Regions from separate parts of the Mesorhizobium sp. M0563 genome, predicted to be linked through region 3. Evidence: riboswitches for the same ligand, from Rfam matches in the RefSeq annotation. Region 3 holds a riboswitch; each other region holds the start of a gene.
What was found. Region 3 has a riboswitch for cobalamin ahead of NKI50_RS00805 (DUF1636 family protein). Riboswitches for the same ligand answer to the same signal wherever they lie in the genome.

Region 1 (10,117 bases), on a different contig from region 3:
GAACGATGGTCTCCAGGCTCCAGGCGATGCCGCACAGCATGGAGAAGACGGTAAAGCCGACCACCGCCGTCAGGAACAGCTCCTTGCGACCGAAGCGGTCGGCAAGCCAGCCGGTCACCGGCGTCATGATCGCGGCGGCAACGATGTAGGAGGTCAGCACCCAGTTGATGTTGTCGGGGGAGGCGCCGAGATCGCCGGTCATGGTCGGCAGCGCAACGTTGGCGATCGTCGTGTCGAGCGCCTGCATGATCGTCGCCAGCATGAGCGCAACTGTGATCAGGCCGCGGTGCGGCACTTCGCGAAAGGGTTCTGGGCTGCTCATGACGTAAAACTTCCAGCAGGTAACAAAAACGTGTACATTAGGTTTCCGGACGGCGAGGCCCCGCTGTAGAGAGACCCTCATCGCGGTGGGACGCGAGCATCGATGTGGGGGTTACATCGACTGAGCGTCTCGACAAAGCGGGCGCCTGCCGCCCGGAAACCTGAGGACCGAAGATCCTGCGCGCGTTGTCTGCTCAGGCAGGCTACAGCGCAGCGCGTCTACGCATTCAACTTTTCCTGCGTCTCCCTCGGACCAATCCTGCATCCATCTCGCTGTTTGCTATGCGGCCGCTGTTCGGCCTCTTTACTTGGCCTCGCCTGCCGTCGCGCTGTGGAAAATGCTCGGCAGCCCGCGGGAAACGCCGGTGTCCACCGTGACCGTCGCGCTCATGCCGGTGCGCAGCGCCGTCTTGGCGTCGGCATCGGTCAATTCCAGGCGGACCGGAATGCGCTGCGTGACCTTGACCCAGTTGCCGGTCGCGTTCTGCGCGGGCAGCAGCGAGAACTCGGCCCCGGTGCCGGCGCCGATCGCCTTGACGGTGGCTTCGAACGTCTTGCCCGGATAGGTATCGACCATGATTTCGGCCTTCTGGCCTGGCTTCATGTTGGTGAGCTGGGTTTCCTTGAAATTGGCGTCGACCCAGGTATCGCCGGTCTCGACCAGCGAAAACAGCGGCGTGCCCGAGCCGACATACTGGCCGACCTTGAACGAAGCGGCCTGGCTGATGATGCCGTCGGCAGGCGCTTTGACTGTTGTCTGGACCAGATCGTAGGCCGCCTTGTTGCGTGCGGCGAGCGCCGCCATCACTGTCGGATGCTTGTCGGTCTCGATGTCGGGATTGCCGCCAAGTGCCGCCTTGGCGCTGACGATCCCTTGCTGGGCCACGGCCAGCTGCTGCTTGGCCTTGTCGAGGTCGTTCTTGGCCTCGTCCAGCGACGACTTGGCGTTGATGCCCTTGCGGGCAAGGTCGGCGGCGCGGTCATACTGCGACTGCGCGTACTGGACCTGGCTTTCGTCGGACTTCTCTTGCGCCAGCGCCTGGCTGTAGGCCGCACGCAGCTGCTCGACATTGAGCCGCGCGCCGGCCACCGCCGCATCGGCCTGGGCCAATGCGATCCGGTAGGGCTCGGGATCGATGGCGAACAACACGTCGCCCTGCTTGACAGACTGGTTGTCGAAAATATCGACCTGAACGATGCGGCCCGCCGTATCGGCGGCTATCGACACCTTGGCCTGCTGCAGATTGGCGTTCTCGGTCTCCTGATAGCGGCCGCCGGTCACCCAGACATAGCTGCCGCCGGCGATCAACGCAGCGGGCAGCACAAACATCAAAAGGAAGCGGCCGGCACGACGCTTCTTCTTCGGCGCCACTGGCGCCGGAGCTACCTGCGGAGCGACCGTTACCGGAGCTGCCGCCGGCTTCGCGGGAGCTTCCATCTCCAGCTTGGCCGCATTCTTATCTACTTTGGCTAGCGCGTTCATGCTGCTGCGCCTTCCGTATTCTTCACTTTTTCCGAGGGCGGCGTCTCACCATCCGCAAGATTCTGCACCATTGTCTCCAGCGCCTTGACCAGGACGCGGCGATCTTCCGGCGAAACGCCAACGAGCGATTCCTCATACACCTCGCCGGCAAGGCTCTTGACGTGGGCGTAGGCTGCGTTCGCCTTGGCGGTCGGGAAAATCATGCGCACTCGTCTGTCGGTTGCGTCGGGACGGCGCTCGATCCAGCCGCCCTCCTCCATGCGATCGACAAGGCGCGAGACGCTGATCGGCTCGATTTCGAGAAGCTCGGCAAGCCGCGCCTGCGCGACACCCGCCTCCTTGGCGACACGGACCAGAAGCCGCCATTGCGCCGAAGAAAGGCCGAAACCACTAGCGCGCGCCTCGAAGCGCTTGCGCATCAGGCGCTGCACGTCGTGGATCAAAAAGCCCAATCTGTCGATGCCGTCGGAAACCATGAGCGACATATATAATAAGCGTGCTCATAATTCAAGGAGCCGGATTGTGCCAGAAGCCGGTAAGTGTGCATGGCAGTCACATCATGAGCGATTGCGAATGAGCATCGTGACCACGAAGAAAGCGCCGACCGAACTGGTGATGATGCCGATCGGCAGTTCCTGCGGCGGCAGCAGCGTGCGCGCGAGAAGCTCGCTTGCCAGCAACAGCACCGCTCCGAAGAGGGCGCAGCTTGCAATCAGGCGCAGATGAAGCGGGCCGGCCAGGGTCCTGGACAGATGTGGGATCATCAAGCCAACGAAACCTATGACGCCTGCGACCGAGACAAGGATCGCCGTCGAGAAAGCGGCGACGAGAAATGTCATCCTGCGCATCCGCGCAACCGGGACGCCGAGGCTTTCAGCGGCATTCTCGCCGGCCAGGAAAGCGTCGAGCCGGCGGTGGTTCCAAAGTCCATAAACAAGGATGGTGCCTGCGCCCAGAGCAGCCAGCTCGATATTGTCCCAACGGGCCAGCCCGAGCCCGCCCATCGTCCAGAACAACACCGAGTGAGCGGCGCGCTGGTCTCCGGCAAAGACGAGATAGTTAGTCAAGGCGGTGAACATGAACGAGACGGCAAGCCCGGCGAGGATCAGCCGTTCGGGGCCTTGCCCCCTCACCCGCGAAACCAGCAAAAGCACGATGCCGGCGGCCAATACGCCGCCCGTGAAGGCCGCGACCGGCAACGTCCAGATACCGAAATGGTCGCCAAAAATGGTGATGACGGAAACCGCGCCGGCCGCGGCTCCGGACGACAGGCCGAACAAGAACGGATCTGCGAGGTCGTTGCGCGTTACCGTCTGCAGCAGCGCGCCGATGACGCCCAGCCCGGCGCCGACACAGATGGCCATAATCGTGCGCGGTAGCCTAAGATCGAGGACGATCTTGGCAATCGGGATCTTGCCGGCCGGACCGGACACAATGTCTCCGTCCAGCCCGGCGGCATGTCCGAGCGCAACAATCACGTCGCTCAACGCGATGACCGTCGATCCATAGGCAATCGACAGCAGAGCAAGAGCGGCAATCGCTGCTGCTCCTGCTGTCATCGCCAATTCGAACGCTCTCTGGCGCAAGCTCAGAAAGCTTCCGGGTGCATCGCCCTGGCGATCTTGCCGATCGCCTCGATGTTGGCAGGCCCAGGCGTCAGTTCGGCATAGCGCAGCGCAATGAAGTGCTCATTTTTGACCGCCTCAGTCTCCTTCATCGCCGGATGAGCTTTCAGGAAATCGAGCAGTTTTCTGTAGCCGCCGTCCTGGTAGTCGAGCAGGATAAGAAATTGCGGATTGCGGGCCGCCACCGTCTCCCAATCCGTATTGCCCCAGCTCGTCGGCATGTCGGCCATGATGTTGTCGCCGCCGGCTGCGGCGATCATGGCGCTGGGGATCGCGAACTTGCCTGATGTGAAGGGTTTGTCTTCGCCGGAGTCGTAAAGAAACACACGCGTTCCCGTGCGGTCGCCGATCTTTGCCGTGATATCGGCGAGCTGCGCCTTCCAGTTCGAAACAAGCTTTCCCGCCTCCGCCTCCTTGCCAAAAATCTTGCCCAGCTTTTCGACATCACCATAGAGCAGGTCCATCGAGGCTGCGGGGCGGTTCTGGTCGAGATGGACGCAACTTTCCGTCAGCACCAGCGTCTTGATACCGTGCGGGGCCAGCGTATCGGGCGTCACCTCGCCGCCAGGCTTCATGCCGTAATACCAGCCGGCGAAGAAGAAATCGGGCTCGACGGCGACGAGGTTTTCGAGGGTCGGGTATTTCGGCGCGAGTTCCGGGATCGCGCCCTGCTCGGCCTTGAATTCCGGACCGACCTTATACCATCCGGTGATGCCGGTCAGGCCGACGATCGATGGTTGCAGCCCCAGCGCGAAGGCCATCTCCGCCATGTTCAGATCTTGGATGACGGCGCGCTTCGGCGCGGCGTCGAACGTCAGCGGCGTGCCGCAGCTATCAACGGTTACCGGGAAAGCGAAGGCGGTCTGGGCAAGTAGGAGGGAGGCAAAAGACAGTACGAGGCGTTTCACGGATGTTGCTCCTTGGTCAAATCGGGATGTGAAGAGGCGCGGTTCGGAACGTCGAAGACCGTGAGTTCGCGGTCTTCGGTGGGATGGCGCAGCCAAAGCACGTCAACGCCGAAAATCTCGCGGATCAACTTCTTGGTCAGCGCCTCGCGCGGACTGGCAAGCGCCTGCAGGCGGGCCTCGTTCATCACCGCGACCCTGGTGGCAAATGGCGTGACAAGCGACAGATCATGAAGCACCGCCACGACGGTCATGCCAAACTGCGATACGAGTTCGAGAAGGTCGCTGCGGGCGCGCGGATCGAGATGATTGGTCGGTTCATCGAGGAACAGGATTTTGGGCTCCTGGGCGATGGCGCGCGCCAACTGGGCGCGTTGCCGCTCGCCACCGGATAGCGAGCCGATCGTGCGGCCGAGCAGCGGCAGCAGGCCGGTTCTGCGAAGTGCTTCAATGACGATGTCGCGTTGCTCGCTCCTCCGTCGCAAGCCGGCATGCGGGACGCGCCCAAGCTCGACGTAGTCGATCACGGCAAGCCGCGGATCAGGCTGGTCGGTCTGGCCAACGACCGCCATGTGCAGTGCCCGCTCGGCGGCCGAAAACCTCTCCAGCCGGCGTCCGGAAAATCTCACATCTCCCGCGCTTGGCCGCAGCGTACCGCATAGCATGCGCAGCAGCGTCGTCTTGCCGGCGCCGTTGGGGCCGATGATGGCGAGGCGGTCGCCCGGCGCTATCGAAAGGCTCACCGCGCTGACCAGGCACCGGCCATTCGTCGTCGCGCTCAGTTCACACGCTTCAAGAAGAGGCTGGGAGGCGTCCAACTTACCGTCACTTTCTCAATGGCGACGGAAGGAAGCTGGACGGACCGGCCGACAAGACCGATGTCCACGTCTCCTCCCGGCACACCCCGTCCGGTCAACTCATGCTGATGGCAGGTCTCCTGGCTCGCGGGTCTTTGCGCCATCCTGCCTTCCCAGCCTTGCCGGCCAGTGGCACTTCGGATTTTGCTAACCGCTTACAGTTGCGGGGGCAGCCACGGCCTCGATCCGAAGATCTCACCGTGTTCCCTTTTCACCCCTTGCCTTTCGACTCGGGGACCATCAGTCAGCCACCCTAGTTTTCCGCCAATCACAGCGCAATAAGTCTTGTCAGAAGGAGCCATATAGACCTCGTGATGTAATAACGTTACATTTAAAAGGACGTTTGCCCGCTTCCTGTCAAGCCTTTTCGCGCGACGCCTGCGACTTGCCGACGACCGTCGCTCTCGATTTGCGCAGTGCGCAATTTCGATCAGACTGCCTCCGCCAGGAAGCGGCACCATAATCTTGCCAATATAAGACATGGCCAATGTAAAGACTGGGCCATGTAAAGACTGGGCCAATGCGGAGACTGAGCCAATGCGAGGTGCCAAATGAATCCGACCGAGAAGGCGCTGTGGTTCGTCGAAAGCCATCTGCCCGAAGCAGTCTCGCTGGACGATGTCGCCAAGAGCAGCGGGGTGTCGCGCTTTCATGTGACGCGGGCTTTCGGCGCGGCTACCGGCCGTTCGGTGATGAGCTACGTCCGTTCTCGCCGACTGACCGAAGCGGCGCGCAAGCTTGGCGCCGGCGCACCCGACATCCTCTCGGTCGCGCTCGACGCCGGCTATGCCTCGCATGAGGCCTTCACCCGCGCCTTCCGCGACCAGTTCGGCACCACGCCGGAACTGGTACGCGCACAAGGCTCGCTCGACAACCTCGATCTTGTGGAGCCGATCCTGATGGACCAGTCCTTTCTCGCCACTCTCGAACCACCGCGTTTTGAGACCAGCCGGCCGTTTCTCATCGCCGGTCTCGGCGAGCGCTACAGCTGCGAAACCAGCGCCGGCATCCCGATGCAGTGGCAGCGGTTCGGCCCCTATATTGGCAACATTCCTGGCGAGATCGGCGACGTCGCCTATGGCGTCTGCGTCAACGGCGACGACGCCGGCAATTTCGACTACATCGCTGGCGTCGAAGTGTCCGATTTTTCGGACCTGCCGAGGGAGTTTTGGCGTGTGCGCGTGCCGGCGCAGAAATACGGCGTGTTCGCCCATCGTGACCATATCTCGACCATCCGCCGCACGGTCAACACGATCTGGAACAAATGGCTGCCAGCCTCTGGGCACGAGATCGCCGATGCGCCGGAATTCGAGCGTTACGGCCCCGAATTTGATCCGCGCAGCGGCAATGGCGGGCTGGAAATCTGGATACCGATCAAAGGGTGAGGCACGGCAGGCCGACGCCGAAGCGCCGGAAGCGCTGCTACAGTTCCAGGTTCCAGTTCTGGCCGACCAGATCCCTGCCGAAGGAATGGTGGCACTCCTCGTTGGTCAATTTAAAGCCCACAGACTCATAGATGTGGCGGGCGGCGGCGAGCACGTCGTTGGTCCACAGCGTCAGTGTCCTGTAACCCGTGGCGCGGCAAAAGCCGATACATTCCTCGACCAGCCGCTTGCCGATGCCGAGACCTCGCGCCGAGGGCTCGACGTAGAGCAGGCGCAATTTCGCCACCGCGTCCGACTGGCGCACGACGAAGACGGAGCCGACGACCTCGCCTTCCCGCTCGGCGATCCAGCTGCGTTCCCATTTCGGATCGAAGGATTTGACGAAGGCACCGAGGATTTCGGCGACCAGCGCTTCATAGGTTTCGTCCCAGCCATATTCCTGCGCGTAGAGCAGGCCCTGGCGATGAATAATCCAGCCGATGTCGCCGACTTGCAGAGGCCGCAGCATATAGGGAATTTTGGGCTCGGCGCTTCCGCCCAGCAAACGCTGCACCGTCTGCATGGCTTTGACCAGCCTGTCCTGTTCGGCATCCGAAAGCCGGTCGAGCAAAGCCGCGACCTGGTCGTGCGAGCCCTGGTTCAGCGGTGCGAAGGCCTGCCGCCCGGCCTTGGTCAGCGCGATCGACGAGCGCCGCGCATCCGCCTCGATCGTGGCACGCTCGACCAGATCACGCTCCTCGAACTTCTTCAGCAGCCGGCTGAGATAACCGGCATCGAGGCCGAGATCGCGCCCAAGATCCGTGGCGGTCAGGCCATCGCGATGCGCCAGCTCATAGAGCACCCGCGCCTCGGTCAGCGAGAAGGTGCTTTTCAGCAGCCCTTCGTCGAGCAGCCCGATCTGGCGGGTATAAAAGCGGTTGAAGGCCCGCACCGCGTCGATCCGCTCCTTGCCTGGGTGATGATGAATGGTCATGGCATCCTCCTCCGGGCAAGATCAGCGATTTAGTTGACTTGGTCAAGTATCTGTTTGAAGCATCCGTTTGAAGCAATTGTCCTGATGATGCTCACCGGGCGCCTTGACTCGCGCGAGTTGCCAGACTATTTCAGCGCCACGTTAGCACTCCCCCAAGATGAGTGCTAACCATGTCCGGCGCCGCCGGACGGAGGAACTGTTATCACCATTCTCATCGAGGAATAAAAAATGGCAAAGTCGAAGTTCCGCCCGCTTCATGACCGCGTGGTCGTTCGTCGGGTCGAATCCGAATCCAAGACCGCGGGCGGGATCATCATTCCCGACACGGCGAAGGAAAAGCCGCAGGAAGGCGAGATCATCGCCGTCGGTTCCGGCGCCCGTGACGAAGCCGGCAAGCTCGTCCCGCTGGACGTCAAGGCCGGCGACCGTATCCTGTTCGGCAAGTGGTCGGGCACCGAAGTCAAGCTCAATGGCGAAGACCTTCTGATCATGAAGGAAGCCGACATTATGGGCATCATCGGCTGAATATCGGCCTCACCCTCATTTAAATCTTCGGGCTCAATCCAAGCCCCTGCCAGGAGCTAAAAATGGCTGCCAAAGACGTAAAATTCTCCCGCGACGCTCGCGAGCGCATGCTGCGCGGCGTCAACATCCTCGCCGACGCGGTGAAGGTCACGCTCGGCCCCAAGGGCCGCAACGTCGTCATCGACAAGTCGTTCGGCGCACCGCGCATTACCAAGGACGGCGTCACCGTCGCCAAGGAAATCGAGCTTGAAGACAAGTTCGAGAACATGGGCGCGCAGATGGTCCGCGAAGTTGCTTCGAAGACCAACGACATCGCCGGCGACGGCACCACGACCGCGACCGTTCTGGCACAGTCGATCGTCCAGGAAGGCCACAAGGCGGTTGCCGCCGGCATGAACCCGATGGACCTCAAGCGCGGCATCGACCTCGCCGTCGCCGACGTCGTCGCGACGCTGATCAAGAACGCCAAGAAGATCAAGACCTCGGAAGAGGTTGCCCAGGTCGGCACCATCGCCGGCAATGGCGACGTTTCGGTCGGCTCGATGATCGCGGAAGCGATGCAGAAGGTCGGCAATGAGGGCGTCATCACCGTCGAGGAAGCCAAGACCGCCGAGACCGAGCTCGAAGTCGTCGAAGGCATGCAGTTCGACCGCGGTTATCTCTCGCCCTACTTCGTCACCAACGCCGAGAAGATGGTTGCGGATCTGGAAGACGCCTACATTCTTCTCCACGAGAAGAAGCTCTCCAACCTGCAGGCCATGCTGCCGATCCTCGAGGCTGTCGTGCAGACCTCGAAGCCGCTGGTCATCATTTCGGAAGACGTCGAGGGCGAGGCCCTGGCCACGCTCGTCGTCAACAAGCTGCGTGGCGGCCTGAAGATCGCCGCCGTCAAGGCGCCTGGCTTCGGTGATCGCCGCAAGGCCATGCTGGAAGACATCGCTATCCTCACCGGTGGCCAGGTCATCTCCGAAGACCTCGGCATCAAGCTCGAGAATGTCGGCCTGAACATGCTCGGCCGCGCCAAGAAGGTGTCGATCTCCAAGGAGAACACCACCATCGTCGACGGCGCCGGCAAGAAGGCCGAGATCCAGGGCCGCGTCGCCCAGATCAAGCAGCAGATCGAGGAGACCACCTCGGACTACGACAAGGAGAAGCTGCAGGAACGTCTCGCCAAGCTGGCGGGCGGCGTTGCGGTCATCCGCGTCGGCGGTGCGACCGAAGTGGAAGTCAAGGAAAAGAAGGACCGCGTCGATGACGCCCTCAACGCGACCCGTGCGGCCGTCGAAGAAGGCATCGTTCCCGGCGGCGGCGTCGCACTGCTGCGCGCTTCGCTGAGCATCAAGGCAACCGGCGCCAACTCCGACCAGACCGCCGGCATCAGCATCGTGCGTCGCGCGCTGCAGGCTCCGGCCCGTCAGATCGCGGCCAACGCCGGTGCGGAAGCATCGATCGTTGCCGGCAAGATCCTTGAGAACAAGGGCGCGACCTTCGGCTACAACGCCCAGACCGGCGAATATGGCGACATGATCGCCATGGGTATCGTCGATCCGGTCAAGGTTGTGCGCACGGCTCTGCAGGACGCGGCCTCGGTCGCCGGCCTGCTGGTCACCACCGAAGCCATGATTGCGGAGGCTCCGAAGAAGGAGTCGGCTGGCGGCGGCATGCCTGGCGGCATGGGCGGCGGCGGCATGGGCGGCATGGGCGGTATGGATTTCTAATCCAACCCATCAGCCTTCATGTACGGAAAGGGCGGCCGAGAGGTCGCCCTTTTTCGTTGATGGGACGGAGGATGAGAGGCGGTCCGATTCCAAAGCAAGCGGAAGCATACCCCTGACCGTTTCTTCGGCGTCGGCGCAGAACGTGAATTGCAGAGCTGGAGCGTCGGCCCTTCGGCAGGGCTCCGCGCTGGCCTCGATGTCGTGGAAGCGCGAAACGTCAATGCGCCGTGACTGCGATCTCTTTCGCCGGCAATGCCCCCTCAATCAGCGCCGCGACCTCATCGGCTACCGCCAGCACCGGGGCGCGGTCGCGGGTGGCGCGTGC
Region 2 (10,117 bases), on a different contig from region 3:
TCAAGAGCCATCTGGCCGACCAGAGGCGCACTGTGCCGGAAGGGTTCTCAATCGGCTACAGCGGCGACTGGAACGCCGCAGAGGCCATGATCGCCGGCGCCGACACATGGTACAGCGTCCTCGCCGGCATCCTGCCCGAGGTCTGCGTGAAGATCGTCACGGCGGCGCAACAGGGCGATGCGGCCGAAGCGCGACAGATCGATGCCACGCTTGCGCAGCTCTGGAGCCTCTTCAAGGAGTTCTCGAGCCTTCGCGTCGTCTATGCACTTGCCGAATTGCTCGACATTTGCCGTGCCGACCCCCCGCGTCCCATCCTGCCTCTGCCCTCAGCAGCGAAGCGCCAGATCGCCGCCGCGTTGGAACGCTTGCCATCGGATGTCAACCGGTGAACAGCGAACCCGGCGGCCAGTGAAGGAACCTGTCATGTATGTACCCGCGCATTTCGATAAACCGAGCCGAGAAGTCCTTTACGAACTGATCGAGAACAACGCACTCGGCGTGCTGATAACCCATGGCTGGAGCGGTCTCGACGCCAATCACATCCCCTTCGAACTCGACACGTCACAGGGAGAAAACGCTTCCCTTTATTCCTGCGCGATTAGTACACGTGCCGAAGGAAAGTGCACTTTCTCGCTCGAGTGACTTATTTCAAAGGATGTGATCGCGTTTTGGCACATTCACGGCCGACATGCGGCAGCCGCTAACTCACCACATGGTGAGCAACCAGGAAACCCTCCGGCCTACACTTTCTCCCGGAGCGCGCGTGCTGCAGCAACCATGTTCATGAGGGCAGGGCGGACCTCCTCCCACTTGCGGGTTTTGAGGCCACAGTCCGGGTTTACCCACAGTTGGGCATCGGACAGTCGCTCGCGGGCAAGCATGACGAGATCCGAAATCTCCCCGACTTCCGGGACACGTGGTGAGTGAATGTCGTAGACTCCGGGCCCGATTTCGTTCGGATATTTCGAGCTCGTGAAGGCGTCCAGCAGTTCCATTTTCGAGCGCGACGTCTCAATCGAAATTACATCCGCATCCATTTCGGCGATCGCGTCGATGATCTCGTTGAACTCCGAATAGCACATGTGGGTATGGATTTGAGTCGCGTCCTTTACACCCGTTGAGGCGATCCGGAAGCATTCGACAGCCCAGTCGAGATAGTCTTTCCAGTCAGACCGGCGCAGTGGCAATCCTTCGCGAAACGCGGCCTCATCGATCTGGATCATCCTTGCGCCGGACCATTCGAGATCCGTCACCTCGTCGCGGATGGCGAGCGCGATCTGGCGGCATGCTTCGGAGCGGGGTACGTCGTCGCGAACAAAAGACCAGTTGAGAATGGTCACCGGGCCTGTGAGCATTGCCTTCACAGGGTTTTCCGTAAGCGACTGGGCGAATTGCCACCAGCGCAGCGTCATCGGATTGGGCCTCGATACGTCGCCGAAGATGATGGGGGGGCGCACGTAACGCGACCCATAGCTCTGCACCCAGGCATGCTGGGTGAAGGCGAAGCCGGACAGCTGCTCGCCGAAATGCTGTACCATGTCGTTTCGTTCGAACTCACCGTGCACCAGCACGTCCAGCCCGATCTCTTCCTGCCAGCGAATTGCAGCCTCGATCTCCTTCTTCAGGAAGGTCTCGTAGTCGACATAGCTCAGCTGGCCGTTCGCATGAGCGGCCCGCGCCCTGCGTACCTGCGGCGTCTGCGGGAAGGACCCGATGGTCGTCGTCGGGAACGGCGGCAGCCCGAGCGTGCCGGCCTGGACTCTGGAGCGCTCGGCAAAAGCGCTCTCTCGTCGCTTCATGCTGTCGTCAATGCTGGCGATCCGCCCCTCAACAAGCGGGTCATGGATCTTCGTGGATGCCACGCGAGTGACGGCAGCCTCGGCAGACGCTTTCAACGCGCCTGCCACCGCATCCCTGCCTTGGGACAGGGCCCGGGCCAGCAACACCAACTCGTCGGTCTTCTGGGCCGCGAAGGCGAGCCACGACCTGATGTCCGCGTCGAGTTCCGTCTCCATGCGCAGGTCGATCGGCACATGCAGCATCGAGCAAGAAGGCGCGATCTCGACGCGGTCCAAGGGCCAGCCGGCGACGATCGGTTTGATGCGGTCGAGAATGGCGGGCAGGTTCGCACGCCAGACGTTGCGGCCATCGATCAAGCCAAGCGAGAGCACCAGATCCTTCGGTGCGAGCCGACCCACCGTTTCCAGTTGCTCGGGAGCGCGCACGAGATCAATATGCAGCCCGGCCAGGGGCAGAGAAACCGCGGTTTCGAGATTGTCTCCCAGCGGCCCGAAATAGGTAGCCAGCATGATCTTCAGCTCGGGCGCGGCTTTCGACAGCTGGCCATAGGCGAATTCGAACGCAGCTCGTTCGTTCGGGTTCAGATCGAGGACAAGCGCTGGCTCATCGATCTGCACCCAGTCGGCTCCAGACAGCTTCAGCCTCTGCAGGAGTTGCTCGTAGACGGGCAGCAGCCGCGGCAGGAGCGCGATGGGATCGAATCCTTCGGCAGGCGATTTCGCCAGCTTGAGGAAGGTGATCGGTCCAAGGATGACTGGGCGTGTGTGAACGCCGAGAGCTTTAGCCTCGATGAAGTAATCGACCGGTTTCGTCGACGAGAGGGCAAACGTCTGATCATCGTTGAGTTCCGGCACAATGTAGTGATAGTTGGTGTCAAACCACTTGGTCATTTCCATCGCGGTTACATCAGACCGATGAGCCGCCTGCTGGTGACCAGCGTGTCGACAATCCTCCGTCTGACCCTGGTTGCCCCGCGCCATTGCGAAGTAGATGTCAAGTGGAACCTCGCCGCTATTCCAGCCGTAACGGGATGGAACGGCGCCGACCATGGCTGCGGTGTCGAGCACATGGTCGTAGAGCGAGAAGTCGTTCGACGGGATTTTCGACACGCCGCGATCGTGCTGCTCCTCCCAGCTAGCGGCACGGAGCGCCTTCGCGGTCGTGAGAAGGTCGGCAGCGGACGATTTTCCGGACCAGTAGCTTTCAAGCGCGAATTTCAGTTCTCGCCGACGACCGAAGCGCGGCACGCCGAGCGTTGCTACAGGAATTTGCTGAGAGATAGTCATGCCAGACCCCGATGGTTGGGGCGTCGGTGACAAGGAAGGCGCTAGCAGGCCGGCACGAACGCCAGGCTGCAGCGGCCACCGAGACACCCCGCCCGTGGACGTAATTCGCCGTGGCAGGTCTCCTGGCTCGCGGGGTCATAGCCTCTACCCGTCTTCCCAAGGCTATTCGCCTCAGTGACATGAGTGGGGTTGGCTCGCCGCTAACAGTTGCGGGGGCAGCGCCGGCATCGCACCGGCTTCCCTCTTAGCTCCGCTGCGGCAGCGCCGTACGGAGAACCACGACGCGGGAGACAATTACAGCAGTTCGCTTCTTTGTCAACGCCGCATAAAGAAATGTTTATGTCGTTATGTTAAATTTCCGTTGGCATGTTCCAAAGGTCGCCTCGAAAGCGAAAACTGTGGAAACCTTGAGCGGCCGGTAAATCAAAGCAATGACGCACGGCGCCCTTGTCCAGGAGGATAGGAGTTCGTCGGCTGCCGGCAGCAAACATACCGGCAAGCGCCGTGGTGCTGCTTAGCGCATCATGCGAACCACCTCGGCGTCGAACTTCGGCTCCGAGGTTCCGACCGCTTCGTTGGTGATCTGCTCGCGACCATATTCGGCTCAATGGCGAGGCTGTTGCCCATGTGGAAGCTGTTGGCCGTGATGCCCTCGGTGATATGACACAACGATTTCGGGGGGAGCACACCGAGGCCAGGCGCAGCGGCGTGTTGCGAAGTGATCGAGGCCAATGTCTCGAACTGCTTGTTCGCAGCCCACCGGCTCAAGGTAACCCGGCTCAAACCACCGGGCCAGCTCAAGTCCTGTCCAAATGAGGCCTGAGCGGCAAATCGTCGTGCACGCGCACGGTTTGGCGTTCGATCTTGTGATGCGTCTTGGGCGGACAATCGCCACGGTGCAGCGCGCAGAAGCGGTCCCCAATTGGGAAGCCGAGGGCGGTGAGGGCAAGCCAGCGCCACAGGCGGAAGGGGACTTGGACCTGTTTGCCCTGCTGGACCACAAGTTCGCGACACAGGGCCTCAAGGAGAAGACCAAGAGTGATTATGCGCGGGACCTCGCCAAATTCATCAAAGCAGCGGGCAGTCAAAGTTCGGCGCCGATTGACATGGAGATAGCCATCGCGGCGGACCGCCCAGGCGCACCGCAAGCCGGAATACAACCGGGTGCAGGCGGCCAAGCTCGTCCACAAGATGGCGTCGGGCACACACCGGCGATGGGAGAGCGGACCGTGGAGTGCAGGAACTTCACGCCTATCCACGCTCCCGTGGACGTGTCCTGCGGCACATCGGCAGCGATATTGAGGAGGCAGTTGAGCTTCTGGTCGAGCACTCTTACCTGCCACTACCTACGCTTAACGTCATCTCGTACTGAAAACGCACCACGCAAGGTCGAGATGTAACATGCGCCCTTCGTGGATGGTTCTAAGCTTCCTCGGGCGCGGTCAATCTGTGATAACGGTCGCTTGGAACCTCCATCACCACGACGCGATCAAGGTTGGCGTATCGCGCTCGGTAGTAACCTTCTTCCTCCACTTCGGCGAAACTACACTGGGGAACGTCAAAGGTCGCAGCTTCCAATCCGAAGAAAGTCGTAGCGGTTTCTTCATCCAAGAAGTTCCACTCATCTTCTCCGTCGTCATATGTGACGCGAACATAGGAGGCCATGTGCACGGCTTCCTGATCACCCATCTCTGCGATGATGGCATCGCATTCTTTCTTCAGCTTTCCTGAAACCTCACCCTTATCCCAGTCATCCAAAGCCCGATAGATTTCTGGATGATAATACTCTGGCATCTCCTCTACATCGTCACCGATAAGCTCAATGGTGCGGACATATTGCGGATTTATCAAGAGTATTTTGTTGTCAAGGCTCCAACAATACAGCCATGGCCTGCTTGCGTTATTTCTACGCAGATTATGAAGTTCCTTCAACTGACGTAAAATCGATTCACGCCCCTTTTCATCGATAGGATATTGGCGGCTGCCAACAGTCGTCTTGATTCTGAGCGTGCCGTATCGCGTTTCGGCATCGGCAATTGCAAACGGGCTCGTGCGCCACTCCTCGACATCAATCTTCCAGCCCAGCAGCTCCTCGACCGTGCATTTCAACGTGAGACAAAGGTCCTTGATCTGCTCGACGTTCAACTGCGTTTTGCCTGTTTCCCAACGGGCCACAGTCTGTTGCGTCGTTGCCATCTGCTCTGCCAAATCTTTTTGAGTCATGCCCAGTCGAAGCCTAAGCTCTTTCATGTTCATAACTCACCTCGCGTGTTCAACACACGCATCGTGGATGAATTAATCTAACACGTCAAGCGTGTTCAAAAATCGCAGCATGTGTTTTAGGGCGTCTTCGAGGCTCCGGCAGCCGTTCGTGACCACTTGCGCAAGACACAGGGCTGGTACACAGCACGAATGGGCGATCAAAAATTACTGCTGCGATGCTCGTCATCAGCCAAGCTGCCGCCGCACCTTCCACTAGGGTGCCAAGGTTCGAAATGAGTGCAGCCGACCATAGCGAACGGAAGGTCTTGTGCTCAAAAGGAACGAGTGAAGATGTTCTCTTCGCCATTGTGGGAAGCCTCGGGATTGACCGCGGGGCTGGATTTGTTTCGCCTCACTCAACCATGGCCTCGCCGTACAAGCCAAGCTGCCACAGTGCGCGCCTGCTAACCCAGAAAACTTGGCGGCCTTACAGGCATGCGCAGGACGTGCGAAGCCGCTCAAATCTCCCCAGATGGTCAGCCATCGAAGACCGGCATCACTTGCCCGGTGAGCGGCTATACGATAATGCTCCGCGCTAAGCAGGAAGCGCCAAAAAATTCGAGCGGCGACTTCATTCTCCTATTCAGGAAGGAACTATGAGGCGGCAGACGCGACCATTCACCGTGGAAATCAAACAAAAGCGCAATTATCAAAAATCCGCACGTTCCATCTGGGGCAATTTCGACATCGCCGCGGCGATGGCCGAGACAACAAAGGAAGTCGAGCCGTTAAATCGTCAGCTTGTTGACTCTACTGTAGTGGCCCTTGATGCTGAACCTTTGCACAAACCGCGAGTGGAGCATTTCATGGCCAATCCCCTGGAGACCGAGTCAGCAGTAGTTCATAGCGAACCGGCAGACAAAACGGAAACGCCAAAACCGAAGACGAGAGCGCGGCGGTCGAGGAAGCCAGAAGCTGAGGCGAGCGCGCCTGCCAAGCCGATATCCGCGACCACTGAAGCACCGCCGTCAGCGCGAACGGGCCGAAAGAGCTACTCCGCGAAGGATCGTGCCCAGAAGCTGGCGCAGATCGAGACCTCGATCGGTGGCGGCGCTACTCTCAAGAGTGCGGTGAAGCAAGCCGGCATCTCGGAACAGACATATTATCTTTGGAAGAAGGCGGCGGCGCCGGCGGCGGACAGTGACGGGCTGAAGGATCTCGTCGCGCTCGAGGAAGAAAACAAGCGGCTAAAGAGCCTGCTTGCCGATCGTCTCCGCAAGGAGAATGCGGAACTGAAGAAAAGGCTCGGGCTGGATTAAGAATGATGGGCAGCTGGTTCTTGGCTCCCCACCTACAGCAATACCGCCTGCTCCGCCTCGCGACGCAAATTCTGCCTTGGCCTTGGGCCGATCTGCTGGATGACCAGCCCGGCCGCCAGCGAGCCGAGATCGCCGCACTGCTTCAGGCTGCGGCCTTGCGTATAGCCGTAGAGGAAGCCGGCGGCGTAGAGGTCGCCGGCACCGGTGGTGTCGACCAGCTCGCGGATCCTGGTGGCCTCGATGGTGACGGTCTCGTCGCCGCGCACGATGACCGAGCCCTTTTCCGAGCGGGTGACGGCGGCGATCTTGCAGTCCTTGCGGATCTGGGCCAGTGCCTCGTCGAATGAAGCGGTCTGGTAGAGCGACTTGATCTCGTGGCTGTTGGCAAAGACGATGTCGACGGTGCCGGAGCGCATCAGATCGAGGAATTCGACGCGGTAGCGATCGACGCAGAACGAATCCGATAGCGTCATCGACACTTCGCGCCCCGCCGCATGGGCGAGCTTCGCCGTCTGCCGGATCGCCTCCTTGGCGCGCGGCGGGTCCCACAGATAGCCCTCGAAATAGGTGACGGCCGCGCCCGACGCCTTGTCGGCCTCGACGTCCTCCGGGCCGAGCTCGACGCAGGCGCCGAGATAGGTGTTCATCGAGCGCTCGCCGTCCGGCGTGACGAAGATCATCGAGCGCGCTGTCGGCGGTTCGCCGTTAAGCGGCCTGGTGTCGAAGGCGACGCCCTGGGCATGGATGTCATGCGCGTAGATTTCGCCGAGCGCGTCGTTGGAGACCTTGCCGAAGAAGGCGGCGCGGCCGCCGAAGGAGGCGACGCCGGCCGCCGTGTTGCCGGCGCTGCCGCCCGAGGCTTCAATGGCCGGGCCCATGCGGCCGTAGAGCAGTTCGGCGCGCCTCGTGTCGATCAAATTCATTGCGCCCTTGATGATGCCGTTGGTCTCCAGGAACGCCTCGTCGCACTGGGCGATGATGTCGACGATGGCATTCCCGATACAAAGCACGTCATAGTCCGGCATCAATGTCTCCGCGAAAATCCCGACGGCTTCTTGCCACGCCGGCCGGCCGGCGGGTCTGGCGAGTTGGAATGGGCTTTCCGGATGCCAATCCATTCGGCGTCGGCCCTCACGGGGCGGCGAGTCCTGCCTCGCGACGCAATTCGTCGGCCCTGTCTGTCTTCTCCCAGGTGAAATCAGGCTCTTCACGGCCGAAATGGCCATAGGTCGCGGTCTTGCGGTATATAGGGCGTAGGAGATCAAGCATCTTGATAATGCCTTTCGGTCTGAGATCGAACAACTCAAGAATGAGGCGCTCGATCCTTCTTTCCTCAACCCTCGCTGTCCCGAACGTGTTGACCATGGCAGAAACCGGACTGGCCACGCCGATTGCGTAAGCAAGCTGCACCTCGCAGACGTCCGCAAGTCCGCTAGCGACGATATTCTTTGCAACATACCGGGCCGCATAGGCAGCTGAGCGGTCAACCTTGGACGGGTCCTTGCCCGAAAAGGCGCCGCCGCCGTGACGACCCATCCCACCATAGGAATCGACGATGATCTTGCGTCCAGTGAGACCGCAGTCGCCGCGCGGCCCGCCGACTACGAACCTCCCCGTCGGGTTGACCAGAATTCTGATGCCTTCCGTCTCCAGGTGGGTCGGCAGGACAGGCTTTATGATTTCCTCAATGACGCCCTCGCGGACCGTCTCTTGCAAGACCTGCTCGTCATGTTGGGTCGATACGACGATGGTATCCAGGGCGACCGGGCGCAACCCCTCATAGCGCACTGAGACTTGGGATTTCATGTCAGGACGCAACCAGCCAAGCTGTCGTGCTTTCCGGACATCTGCCTGTCGTTTCGCCAAGCGATGAGCGAGCTGGATCGGCAAAGGCATCAAGGTATCGGTTTCGCGGCATGCGTAGCCGAACATGAGGCCCTGATCTCCCGCTCCCTGCTGGAGGTCCTGCCCTCGTCCCTCGTCAACGCCCTGGCTGATGTCGGGCGATTGCTCGGTGAGTGCATGAACGACGGAGCAACGCCGGCCGTCAAAGCCGACGGCCTCATCGTCGTATCCAATATCGAGAATCGTATCGCGCGCAACTTGGCTATAATCCACCCGCGCATCGCTGGTAATCTCGCCAGCCAGAACGACTATCCCTGATTTTACCAACGCTTCACAGGCGACGCGCGCCTTGGGATCGGTGCGGAGGATGGCATCGAGGATGGCATCCGAGATGTTGTCGGCCAACTTATCCGGGTGTCCCGCGCCAACCGATTCGGAAGAGAACACGAACTGCCTAGCCATGAAATGCCTCGCTTCGGGTGTTGGAGTTGTATGGGGCATGTTGCTTAGCCCACCTTACCTGTCGGTGATGCCCGGGACCTCGAACGCAGCGCACAAGTCGGCAACGTCTCATCGCACGCAGGCATGGAGATCTTCGTCGTATGGCTCGCCGGAGGACGGAGTCAATGAAGCTAGCAATTTGCACCGTTTCCACATCGCGCATGCCCATTGACGTCACTGCTGGCGCCCCCAGGCGAATTCCGCTTGTGACCGCAGGATGGCGCGCGTCGCCCGGCACCATATTAAAGCTCGTAATGATGCCTGCCTTTGCTAACCGCTTGGCATAGCCCTTGCCTGATAGTGGTCGATCGCGAAGATCAAGGATCAGCATGTGATTGTCAGTGCCCCCGGTGACCAGGTCATAACCTCGGTCCAGAAGCGCCTGGGCCAGAGCCTTGGCATTTTTGACAATCTGTTGGCCGTAACTGCGGAAGGACGGGTCCGCGGCTTCCCGCAAAGCGACAGCTAGCGCCGCGATAACATTCATATGGGCGCCGCCTTGCAGTTGAGGGAAGACAGCGCGATCTATTCGTCTGGCGAGATTGTATTTGCCCTTCGAATGATACAGCGCTTGATAGCGATCTTCATTCCTTGACAAAATGAAGCCACCGCGGGGACCGCGGATCGACTTGTGAGACGTGCTGCTGACGACGTCGCAATGGGGTACGGGATTCGGATGCACTCCAGCGACAATCAGGCCACTGATGTGCGCGATGTCGGCCACGAGGTAGGAGTTCGCCTCCAGAGCGATTTCTGCCATTGCCGCGTAGTCAAAGATACGGGGATAAGCAGTACCGCCAGCCCAAATGAGCCGACGCCGTTCGCGTTTTGCTGTTTCGCGCAAACGGCCATAGTCAATTTGCTGCCTCTTTTCGTGCAGCCCATAGGGGACGCGCTTATAGTCTGTTCCGGAAAAGTTGATGGCCCAACCATGAGTCAGATGGCCCCCTTCCGGAAGGGGGAAGCCCATGACTTTGTCACCGGGGCTCAAAAGCGCACGATAGACAGCCTGGTTGGCCGGCGAGCCGGAATAAGGCTGGACGTTGGCATGCTCGCTGCCAAATAGTATTTTCAAGCGCTCAATGGCTAGATTCTCAAGCTCATCAACGATCTCATTTCCAGCGTAGTAGCGCCCACCGGGGTACCCTTCGGCGTACTTGTTCG
Region 3 (10,117 bases):
CAGCGATTCCGAGCCGCGCAGCATGCAGGGCGTGGTGCCGCAGACCTGGACATGCGCGCGGGTGCCGACCGGATTGAGCTGGTATTGCGTATAGAAGGTGGCGACTTCTAGCCCGCGAATATAGGGCATGCCGAGCATGTCGGAGATCGTCTCGATCGCCGCCTTGGTCACCCAGCCTTCCTGCTCCTGCGCCAGCATCAGCAAGGGGATGATCGCGGATTGCTCGCGCCCCTTCGGATATTGCTTGATCCACTGCTTCGCCGCTGCCGCATTCGCCCGGTTGAAGGCGAAGGAGGCTGGCTGGAGGCTGGCTTCTGCGAGACGGCGGACTGACATTTAGCGATCGACCTCACCAAAGACGTATAGGTTCGTCATCTTGCTGCGGCCTCCTTACAAAGTTTCGCCGTACCGTCGAAACATTGGAAAGTCGGCGAATTTGTCATGACAGGCGGGCAAACGCCGGATTTACCAGCCAAGCGAGCAACAAGCCGCGCGAACCCTGTTTTGCCGGAAGCGGCTGCCGATACCTCCGCCTTAGAGAAACTCGCGCCATCCGGCGCTGCGACGCTACACTCGCATGTATCTCTCTTGAAATAGAAAGCATCGACATCGGCGGATTCTGCTGTCGCACTTTCTTGCATGCCAAGCGTGACGTAGCTCAGCTTGAAGTGCTGCTTCACAAGATCGGAAGCATCGATAGACGCTCCGCACTCGATTGCATATGCAGGGTGCATTGCGACAGCAATGACGATTAACATGAGGCTCAGAATGCGATTCACCGATCGACCTCACCAAACACGATGTCGAGGGAGCCGAGAACGGCGGTGACGTCGGCCAACATGTGGCCGCGGCACAAAAAGTCCATCGCTTGCAGATGCGCAAAGCCGGGGGCGCGCAGCTTGCAGCGGTAGGGCTTGTTGGTGCCGTCGGAGACGAGATAGACACCGAACTCGCCCTTCGGCGCCTCGACCGCGGCATAGACCTCGCCGGCCGGAACGCGGTAGCCTTCGGTGTAGAGCTTGAAGTGATGGATCAGCGCTTCCATCGAGCGCTTCATCGCCGCGCGCTTCGGCGGCACCACCTTGCCGTCGAGGTTAGACACCGGCCCGCTGCCCTCCTTACCGAGCAACAGGTCGACGCACTGGCGCATGATTTTCGCCGACTGCCGCATCTCTTCCATACGCACCAGATAACGGTCGAAGCAGTCGCCGTTCTTGCCGATCGGAATGTCGAAGTCCAGCTCGGCATAGCATTCGTAGGGCTGCGATTTGCGCAGATCCCACGGCGCACCCGAGCCGCGCACCATGACGCCGGAAAAGCCCCAGGCCCAAGCGTCGGCCAGGGAGACGGTAGCGATGTCGACATTGCGCTGCTTGAAGATGCGGTTGCCGGTCAAAAGCGCGTCGAGGTCGTCGACCGACTTCAGGAACGGGTCGATCCACTTGCCGATGTCCTCGATCAGCTTCTGCGGCAGGTCCTGGTGGACGCCGCCCGGCCGGAAATAGGCCGCGTGCATGCGCGAGCCCGAGGCGCGCTCATAGAACACCATCAGCTTTTCGCGCTCGACAAAACCCCAGAGCGGCGGCGTCAGCGCGCCGACATCCATCGCCTGCGTCGTCACATTGAGGATGTGCGACATAATGCGGCCGATCTCGGAGTAGAGAACTCGAATAAGCTGCCCGCGCTTCGGCACCTCGATACCGAGCAGCCGCTCGGCGGCGAGCGCAAAGGCATGCTCCTGGTTCATCGGCGCGCAATAGTCGAGCCGGTCGAGATAGGGCACGGCCTGCAGATAAGTCTTGTGCTCGATCAGCTTTTCCGTGCCGCGATGCAAAAGCCCGATATGCGGATCGACGCGATCGACGACTTCTCCGTCAAGCTCCAGCACAAGGCGCAAAACGCCATGCGCAGCAGGGTGTTGCGGGCCGAAATTGATATTGAAGTTGCGAACGGAGGTTTCAGCCATTTACTGCTTTGCCTTCTCATCTCCCGGAAGCACGTAATCCGTACCTTCCCACGGAGACAGAAAATCGAAATTGCGGAATTCCTGCTTGAGCTCGACCGGCTCGTAGATGACGCGCTTGGCTTCGTCGTCGTAGCGCACCTCGACGAAGCCGGTCAGCGGAAAGTCCTTGCGCAGCGGATGGCCCTCGAAGCCGTAGTCGGTCAGGATCCGGCGCAGATCGGGATGGCCCGAAAACAGCACGCCATAGAGGTCGTAGGTCTCGCGCTCGAACCAGTCCGCGCCGGGATATATGCCGGTGATCGACGGCACCAGCGTCTCTTCGTCGGCCTGGACCTTGATGCGGATGCGGATATTCTGCCTCGGCGACAGCAGGTGATAGACCACGTCGAAGCGCTTTGCCCGCGACGGATAATCTGCGCCGCAAACGTCGATGATCGAAATGAACTGGCATTTCGGGTCGTCGCGCAGGAAGGTCACCACCTCGATCAGGTCGCGCGGCTCGACCGAGATAGTGAGTTCGCCATAGGCGAGCACCGCTTCGCCGATCCGGCCGGTCAGCTTCTCGCCAAGATAGGTCGAGAGGTCATTCAACGCCTGGGTCATGCCGCTCACCGTTCGATCGTGCCGGTGCGGCGGATCTTCTTCTGCAGCAGAAGGATGCCGTAGAGCAGCGCTTCAGCGCTCGGTGGGCAGCCGGGCACGTAGATGTCGACCGGCACGATGCGGTCGCAGCCGCGCACCACCGAATAGGAATAATGATAATAGCCGCCGCCATTGGCACAGGAGCCCATCGAGATGACGTAGCGCGGCTCCGGCATCTGGTCGTAGACCTTGCGCAGCGCCGGCGCCATCTTGTTGGTCAGCGTGCCGGCGACGATCATGATGTCGGACTGGCGCGGAGACGCGCGCGGCGCGACACCGAAACGCTCGCTGTCGTAGCGTGGCATCGAGGTGTGGATCATCTCGACGGCGCAGCAGGCGAGGCCAAAGGTCATGAACATCAACGAGCCGCTGCGCGCCCAGGTGATCAGCGCCTCGGTCGAAGTGACGAGAAAACCCTTGTCGGCGAGTTCGTTGTTGATCTCCAGGAAGAACGGATCATCCTCCCCCACCGGTCTGCCGGTGTTGGGGTCGATGAGGCCCTTGGGCTTCGGCGCGACGAGCGTGCCGGAACTGTCGTTCAATCCCATTCCAGCGCTCCTTTTTTCCATTCATAGGCAAAGCCGATGGTCAGCACCGCCAAAAACACCATCATCGACCAGAAACCGAGCATGCCGATCTGACTGAACGACACTGCCCAAGGAAACAGGAAGGCCACCTCCAGATCGAAGATGATGAACAGGATCGACACCAGGTAGAAGCGGATGTCGAACTTCATGCGGGCGTCGTCGAACGAGTTGAAGCCGCACTCATAGGCGGAAAGCTTTTCCGGATCGGGGTTGCGGTAAGCCACCAGGAACGGTGCGGCGAGCAGCGCCAGGCCGACGACCAGCGCCACGCCGATGAACAGGACGATGGGCAGGTACGAACCTAAAAGTGCGTTCATGCTGCAGTTTTCCGTTGGCGGCCAATCCACTCTGATTACAGCACCGGACCCACTTGCGGAAGCGTGACAGATTAACCACTGAACCGTTTTAAGGGGGCTCTATGCTGCAACGCGGCGAGGGTTAGCGCAGCGCTTTCGGCGAAGCAAGTCAAACCTTGTTCAAATCGCGGTGCTGGACGGCATATCCGGGAAAACTGGTCCGATCCGCTCCTGTTTGATTTCCTTCACTTTTCACTCCACTTTTCTCTCCTGACATAGATACCGCCAAAACCTTGCTAGCATGGGGCGGAATCGCAGGTCATTTTCTCTGTCTAACATCGTCCGGATACCGCCTTCATGAAGGAAAAAATCTCGCTTGCCCTGGCCCGTCGCATTGCGCTTGCGGCACAGGGATTCAATGACCCGCGCCCCAGCGGCACGCCTGACCGCCGGCATCTGGCCCGGGTGCTTGCACGTACCGGCCTGCTGCAGATCGATTCCGTCAGCGCCGTGGTTCGCGCCCATTATATGCCGCTCTATTCGCGGCTTGGCCCCTACAAGCTGGCGCTGCTCGACGACGCCGCGGTGACACGCAAGCGCATGGTCTTCGAATATTGGGCGCATGAAGCCTCGTTCTTGCCCGTCGAGACCTATCCGCTGATGCGCTGGCGCATGCGGCGGGCCGAGCGCGGCGAGGAAATGTACAGCGGACTGGCAAAATGGGGCCGCGAGCACGCCGCCTACATTGAGGACATCTATCGCGAGGTCGCTGAACGAGGCCCGATCGCGGCGTCGGCTTTCGAAGGCCAGAAGGGCTCGGGCGGCTGGTGGGGCTGGAGCCATGCCAAGCATGCCTTCGAATGGCTGTTCTGGGCGGGCCGCATCACCACGGCGCACCGGCGTGGTTTCGAGCGGTTCTACGATCTGCCGGAGCGCGTGCTGCCGCCAACGGTACTCGCTTTGCCAGTTCCGTCCCCCGCGGACGCCCACCGCGAACTGCTGCGCATCTCCGCCCGCGCCCATGGCGTCGCCACGGCGGGCGATCTGCGCGACTATTTCCGCCTCTCGCCCGCCGACATCAAGGGCCGCATCGAGGAACTGGTCGAGGCTGGCGACCTGTTGCCGGTGAGCGTCGAAGGCTGGAGCAAAACAGCCTATCTCCACAAGGACGCCCGTTTGCCGCGCAGGATCGAGGCGCGCGCCTTGCTTGCGCCGTTCGATCCCGTCGTCTTCGAGCGGTCGCGCACCGAGCGGTTGTTCGACTTCCACTACCGCATCGAGATCTACACGCCGGCCGAAAAGCGCCAGTATGGCTATTATGTGCTGCCGTTCCTGCTCGGCGACAGCATCGTCGGGCGCGTCGACCTCAGGGCCGACCGCCCGGCCGGCGTATTGCGCGTCCATGCCGCCTATTCGGAGCCCGGCGCCCCGCCGCAAACTGCCGCCGCCCTTTTCGAGGAATTGAAGCAGATGCAGGGTTGGCTCGGGCTCGAGCGCATCGAGGTGACGGCTGCCGGCGACCTCGGCCAGCCGCTCGCAGATATCGCCGCGTCATAGACGTGCGTTGACACGACTGCCTTCACAAGCCTAAATCCGTTCCAGACGGTCCCCTGCCCGCAACGGCAAGGGCCAAGAGGGAATGCGGTGCGAAATCTCGATTTCAAATCCGCGGCTGTCCCCGCAACTGTAAGCGACGAGCCAAGGCCGAAAACCACTGGGATATTCCCGGGAAGGCGGCACCCAGGCGATGACCCGCGAGCCAGGAGACCTGCCGTCTAGGACATAAGAATCCGATCGCCTGGCGGGTTTTCCGGGCAAGGAGCCTGATTTGGAACGCGACAGCAGTTTTCCGGCTGAGACAGCGGATTTATTGTCCGGCCATGGTGATTCCCCGGCCGGCGTTACCGTCATCGTCTGCTCGTCCTGCCGTGACGAGACCGGTTCGGACGCTTATCCCCGCGCCGGCGAACTGCTCGCCGAGCACACGCGCCGCGCCGCTTCCAGCGAAAACATTAAAATCCGCACCGTCGAATGCCTCGGCAATTGCAAGCGCCGGCTCAGCGCCGCGATGCTGCGCGACGGCTGCTGGAGCTATGTCTTCGGCGACCTGACCACGACCAGCGGCACCGATCTGGTGACGGGGGCAAAGCTGTTCGCTACTTCGACGGACGGCCTCATTCCGTGGCGCGGCCGTCCCGATTGCCTGAAGCGCGGCTTGGTTGCCCGCATCCCTCCCCTCGACCTTTTGAAGGACTTGATATGACTTCCCCAGATTCGGCCGCCAACGTTTCGCGCGTCCCCTGCACCGTCGTCACCGGCTTTCTCGGCGCCGGCAAGACGACGCTGATCCGCCATTTGCTCGAAAACGCCAAAGGCAAGCGCCTGGCCATCATCGTCAACGAGTTCGGCGATATCGGCATCGACGGCGAGATCCTGAAGGGCTGCGGCATCGACACTTGCCCCGAGGAAAACATCGTCGAGCTGGCCAATGGCTGCATCTGCTGCACTGTCGCCGACGACTTTGTCCCCGCGCTCGACCAGATCCTGTCGCTGACGCCGAAGGTCGACCACATCCTGATCGAGACGTCCGGGCTGGCCCTGCCCAAGCCGCTGGTCCAGGCCTTCCAGTGGCCGTCGGTGAAAAGCCGCGTCACGGTCGATGGCGTCATCGCCGTCGTCGACGGGCCGGCGCTGGCTGATGGCCGCGTTGCCAACGACATGGACGCCCTGCAGGCGCAGCGCGCGCAGGACGAGACGCTCGACCATGACGATCCTGTCGAGGAGGTGTTCGAAGACCAGCTCGCTTGTGCCGACCTGATCATCCTGTCGAAGAGCGACCTGCTGGACGCAGCCGGCGCGGCGCGCGCCAATGCCGTCATCGGCAAGCATGTTGCGCGGGCGGTGAAGATCGTGCCGACCTCGCAAGGCAAGGTCGATCCGTCGGTGCTGCTCGGCCTTGGTCTCGCCGTCGAGGACGACATCGAGAACCGCAAGACCCATCACGACGACGAGCTCGACCACGAACATGACGACTTTGACTCGTTCGTCATCGACATTGCGTCGGTGTCCGACCCGGACGAGCTGGCACAACGCGTCGCCACGGCGGCGGAGGAAGAAAACGTATTGCGCGTCAAGGGTTTCGTCGACGTCGGCGGCAAGCCGATGCGGCTCTTGCTGCAGGCCGTCGGTCCGCGCGTCAACCACTATTACGACCGCGCCTGGACCGCTGAAGACGATCGCCGCTCGCGCCTCGTCGTCATCGGCCTGAAAGGGCTGAACCGCCCGGCGATCGAGCGTATCCTCGCCGGCTGATCCCAGGTACGAGCCGCGATGCACATCCTCACCACCACATCCGCCTCGCTCGACGATCTCGCCGAGCCTGTCGATCTCAGGCAAACGCCTGCGGATGTCGTGGCGCTGTCCCTCACCGACAGCGACCTCGCCGGGCTGGCGGCGGCGTGGAAGGCAGATGCGGACCGCCTGCCGTCGATGCGGCTCGCCGCCTTGCGCGACCTGCGCCACCCGATGTCCGTCGACCTCTGGATCGACAGCGTCGCCCGCCACGCCAAGGTCGTCCTGGTCCGCATCCTCGGCGGTTACGACTGGTGGCGCTACGGCTGCGACCAGCTTGCCGTTGTCGCGCGAAATCGCGGTATTAAGCTGGCGCTCCTACCGGGCGAGAGCCACGACGAGGATTTGCGGCTGATCGAAGGCTCGACGCTGCCGCGCCAGGAACTTGATGGTCTGCTCGACTATTTCCGCGAAGGTGGCCCGGCGAATATGACGGCGCTGGTGCAGAGGTTGGCAAGTCTCGCCGGATCGGGTGCGGCGGTCGCTGAACCTGTCAGCGTGCCAAAGGCGGGATTTTACGAGCCGGGACGCGGCGTTATAGAAAGAATGGACTTATCAAGCGTCGGCATTCCTTCGCGCCCCCCTCTGTCCTGCCGGACAGAGGGGGGCGCGACGGAACGCAGCCTAAACCTACCGTCCGCCGAACCCGCCCCCATCATCCCCATCCTGTTCTACCGCTCGATGCTGCTCGCCGCCGATGTCGCGCCCATCGACGCGCTTTTCGAAGCGCTGGGCGCACGCGGCATGGTTCCCGTGCCTATTTTCGTCTCCAGCCTCAAGGACCCGGCATCGCTCGCCTTTGTCGAAACCGCGTTTGCCGCGCTGAACCCTGCCGCCATCATCACCGCCACAGCTTTCGCCTCGGGCGCCGAACCCGGCGTCGAGACGCTGTTCGACCGCGCCGGAGTGCCGGTGTTCCAGGTCGTCGTCGCGACCACCCGCCGCGACATCTGGCAGAACAACCAGCGCGGCCTGGCGCCCGCCGACCTTGCCATGCATGTCGTCCTGCCCGAGCTCGACGGCCGCATCCTGGCCGGCGCCATTTCCTTCAAGAGCGAAAGCGAGATCGATCCGGCATTGGCCTTCCGCGCCTTCGCCAACCGGCCAGAGCCTGACCGCGTGGCGCAGGTCGCGAACCGTATCGAGGCCTTCGTGCGTCTGCAGCGGACGCCGCGTGCGGAGCGCAAGCTCGCCATCCTGATCCCCGACTATCCGAGCGCGCCCGGCCGCACCGGCTATGCCGTCGGTCTCGACGTGCCGTCCAGCGTGCTGGCGATGCTGCACGACCTGAGCGAACAGGGCTACGCCGTTGAAGGGATTCCGCAAACGCCGCGTCAGTTGCTGGAGGTGCTGGAGCCAGCCGACCAGGGACTGGCTTTGCAGGATTATCTGACCTTCTCGAAGGAATTGCCGCCGGCGGCCATCGCTGCGGTGGAGGCCGCATGGGGGAATACGGATGATGAGACAGGTTCGCGCGAGGCACCCCCCTCTGTGCTGCCGGACATCTCCCCTTCAAGGGGGGAGATTGCGCTGTTGTCTCTGCTTTCGCCAACTACCAAGGGCGTTAAGGGAGAGCCGGCAGCCGAACTGCCAATCTCCCCCCTTGAAGGGGAGATGTCCGGCAGGGCAGAGGGGGGTGTCCAAGCGCCCACCACCGCAAAATTCCCCTTCCGCGCCGCCACCTTCGGCAATATCACCGTAGCCCTCGCCCCTGATCGCGGGCGCTCAGCCGACCGCCGCGCCGACTATCACGACCCGACACTGCCGCCGCGCCATGCACTGATCGCCTTTGGCTTGTGGCTGCGTAAGTCGCTCGGCATCCATGCAATTATCCATGTCGGCGCCCACGGCACGCTGGAGTGGCTGCCCGGCAAGACCGTGGCGCTCAGCGAAAACTGCTTTCCCGAAATCGTCACCGGCCCCCTGCCCGTCATTTATCCTTTCATCGTCTCCAACCCCGGCGAGGCAGCACAAGCCAAGCGACGCATTGCCGCCGTCACGCTTGGCCATCTGCCGCCGCCGCTGACCGGCGCCGGGCTGGACGAAGAGCAGCATAAACTCGAGCGACTGGTTGACGAATATGCCCAGGCCGACGGGCTCGACCGCCGCCGCCGCGACCGCCTGGCGAAGCTGATCGTCGAGACTGCGGAAAAGACCGGCCTCGCCTCAGAGGCCGGCGTCGCCAGGACCGACGCAGCCGACGAAGCCTTGCGCCGCATCGACGCCTGGCTCTGCGATCTCAAGGATTTCGCCATCAAGGACGGCCTGCATATCTACGGTCGCTCGCCTGAGGGCGAAACCGATCCTTTGCGCGAGCAGAGTGCGGCAGCCGAGAAAGTAGCACTCATCGCGGCCCTCGACGGCCGCCATGTCGCCGCCGGTCCGGCCGGTGCACCGGCGCGTGGCCGGCGCGATGTGCTGCCCACCGGCCGCAATTTGTTTACCGCCGACCCACGCACCATGCCGACGCCGACCGCCTATGATCTGGGCAAGGTGGCAGCGGAAGAAGTCGTCCGCAGCTACATGCAATCGCATGGCGACTGGCCGCGCTCGCTGGTCATCGACCTCTGGGGCTCGGCCTCGCTGCGCACCGGCGGTGAGGAGATCGCGCAAGGCCTGGCGCTGATGGGCTGCCGGCCGCAATGGGATTCCGCCACCGGCCGCATCACCGGCATCGAGGTGCTGCCGCCGGCAACGCTCGGCCGCCCGCGCGTCGACGTCACCTGGCGCATATCCGGCCTGTTCCGCGACATGTTCCCAACCCAGATCGCGCTGATCGATGCCGCCGCCAACGCCGTCGCGACCCGCGACGAGGACGATTCGGAAAACCCGCTGGCGGCGAGAACCCGTGCAGACGGCAAGATCAGCCCGCGCATATTCGGCACCTCGCCCGGCACTTACGGCGCCGGCATCGAGGACTTGCTATCAAGCGGCGACTGGGCCGCGCGCGAAGAGATCGGCCGCGCCTATCTCGCCGCCACCTCGCATGCCTATGGCGGCGCCGAGGGCGAAGGCATTTCGGCGCCCGGCGCTTTTGAGGGCCGCATCGCTGAGGCCGACCTTCTGGTTCATACCGGCGACGATCCCGGCCGCGACATCCTCGAAGGCTCGGCCGACGTCGCCTTTATCGGCGGCTTTTCGGCAGCGCTTGCCGCGCTCGGCAAAAACGCTGACGTGATCGTGCTCGACACCACGGATCCGCAAAAGCCCAAGCCACGCTCGGTTGGGGACGCCGTATCCCGCGTCGTACGGGCACGCGCCGTCAATCCGCGCTT

Region 1: another riboswitch for cobalamin. It lies ahead of NKI50_RS22435 (ABC transporter ATP-binding protein); the one in region 3 lies ahead of NKI50_RS00805 (DUF1636 family protein).
Region 2: another riboswitch for cobalamin. It lies ahead of metE (5-methyltetrahydropteroyltriglutamate--homocysteine S-methyltransferase); the one in region 3 lies ahead of NKI50_RS00805 (DUF1636 family protein).

The regions. Positions count from the first base shown of each region.
Region 1 is NZ_JAMYQV010000019.1:35,616-45,732, forward strand. Features, by position in the region: gene NKI50_RS22410 (DHA2 family efflux MFS transporter permease subunit) at 1-322, opposite strand, end outside; gene NKI50_RS22415 (HlyD family secretion protein) at 626-1,804, opposite strand; gene NKI50_RS22420 (MarR family winged helix-turn-helix transcriptional regulator) at 1,801-2,280, opposite strand; gene NKI50_RS22425 (FecCD family ABC transporter permease) at 2,362-3,363, opposite strand; gene NKI50_RS22430 (ABC transporter substrate-binding protein) at 3,393-4,337, opposite strand; gene NKI50_RS22435 (ABC transporter ATP-binding protein) at 4,334-5,152, opposite strand; cobalamin riboswitch at 5,245-5,448, opposite strand; gene NKI50_RS22440 (GyrI-like domain-containing protein) at 5,743-6,576, shown strand; gene NKI50_RS22445 (bifunctional helix-turn-helix transcriptional regulator/GNAT family N-acetyltransferase) at 6,614-7,549, opposite strand; gene groES (co-chaperone GroES) at 7,778-8,074, shown strand; gene groL (chaperonin GroEL) at 8,137-9,792, shown strand; gene NKI50_RS22460 (TetR/AcrR family transcriptional regulator) at 10,010-10,117, opposite strand, start outside.
Region 2 is NZ_JAMYQV010000028.1:55,432-65,548, reverse strand. Features, by position in the region: gene NKI50_RS27360 (dihydrodipicolinate synthase family protein) at 1-389, shown strand, start outside; gene NKI50_RS27355 (FMN-binding negative transcriptional regulator) at 424-642, shown strand; gene metE (5-methyltetrahydropteroyltriglutamate--homocysteine S-methyltransferase) at 741-3,086, opposite strand; cobalamin riboswitch at 3,182-3,382, opposite strand; gene NKI50_RS27345 (hypothetical protein) at 3,938-4,486, shown strand; gene NKI50_RS27340 (helix-turn-helix transcriptional regulator) at 4,509-5,342, opposite strand; gene NKI50_RS27335 (MFS transporter) at 5,395-5,655, opposite strand; gene NKI50_RS27330 (transposase) at 5,945-6,607, shown strand; gene NKI50_RS27325 (adenosine kinase) at 6,640-7,632, opposite strand; gene metK (methionine adenosyltransferase) at 7,739-8,914, opposite strand; partial or broken gene glyA (serine hydroxymethyltransferase) at 9,023-10,117, opposite strand, start outside.
Region 3 is NZ_JAMYQV010000001.1:164,834-174,950, reverse strand. Features, by position in the region: gene nuoE (NADH-quinone oxidoreductase subunit NuoE) at 1-336, opposite strand, end outside; gene NKI50_RS00835 (hypothetical protein) at 372-779, opposite strand; gene NKI50_RS00830 (NADH-quinone oxidoreductase subunit D) at 776-1,966, opposite strand; gene NKI50_RS00825 (NADH-quinone oxidoreductase subunit C) at 1,967-2,569, opposite strand; gene NKI50_RS00820 (NuoB/complex I 20 kDa subunit family protein) at 2,575-3,156, opposite strand; gene NKI50_RS00815 (NADH-quinone oxidoreductase subunit A) at 3,147-3,512, opposite strand; gene NKI50_RS00810 (winged helix-turn-helix domain-containing protein) at 3,849-5,048, shown strand; cobalamin riboswitch at 5,078-5,281, shown strand; gene NKI50_RS00805 (DUF1636 family protein) at 5,320-5,754, shown strand; gene cobW (cobalamin biosynthesis protein CobW) at 5,751-6,803, shown strand; gene NKI50_RS00795 (cobaltochelatase subunit CobN) at 6,822-10,117, shown strand, end outside.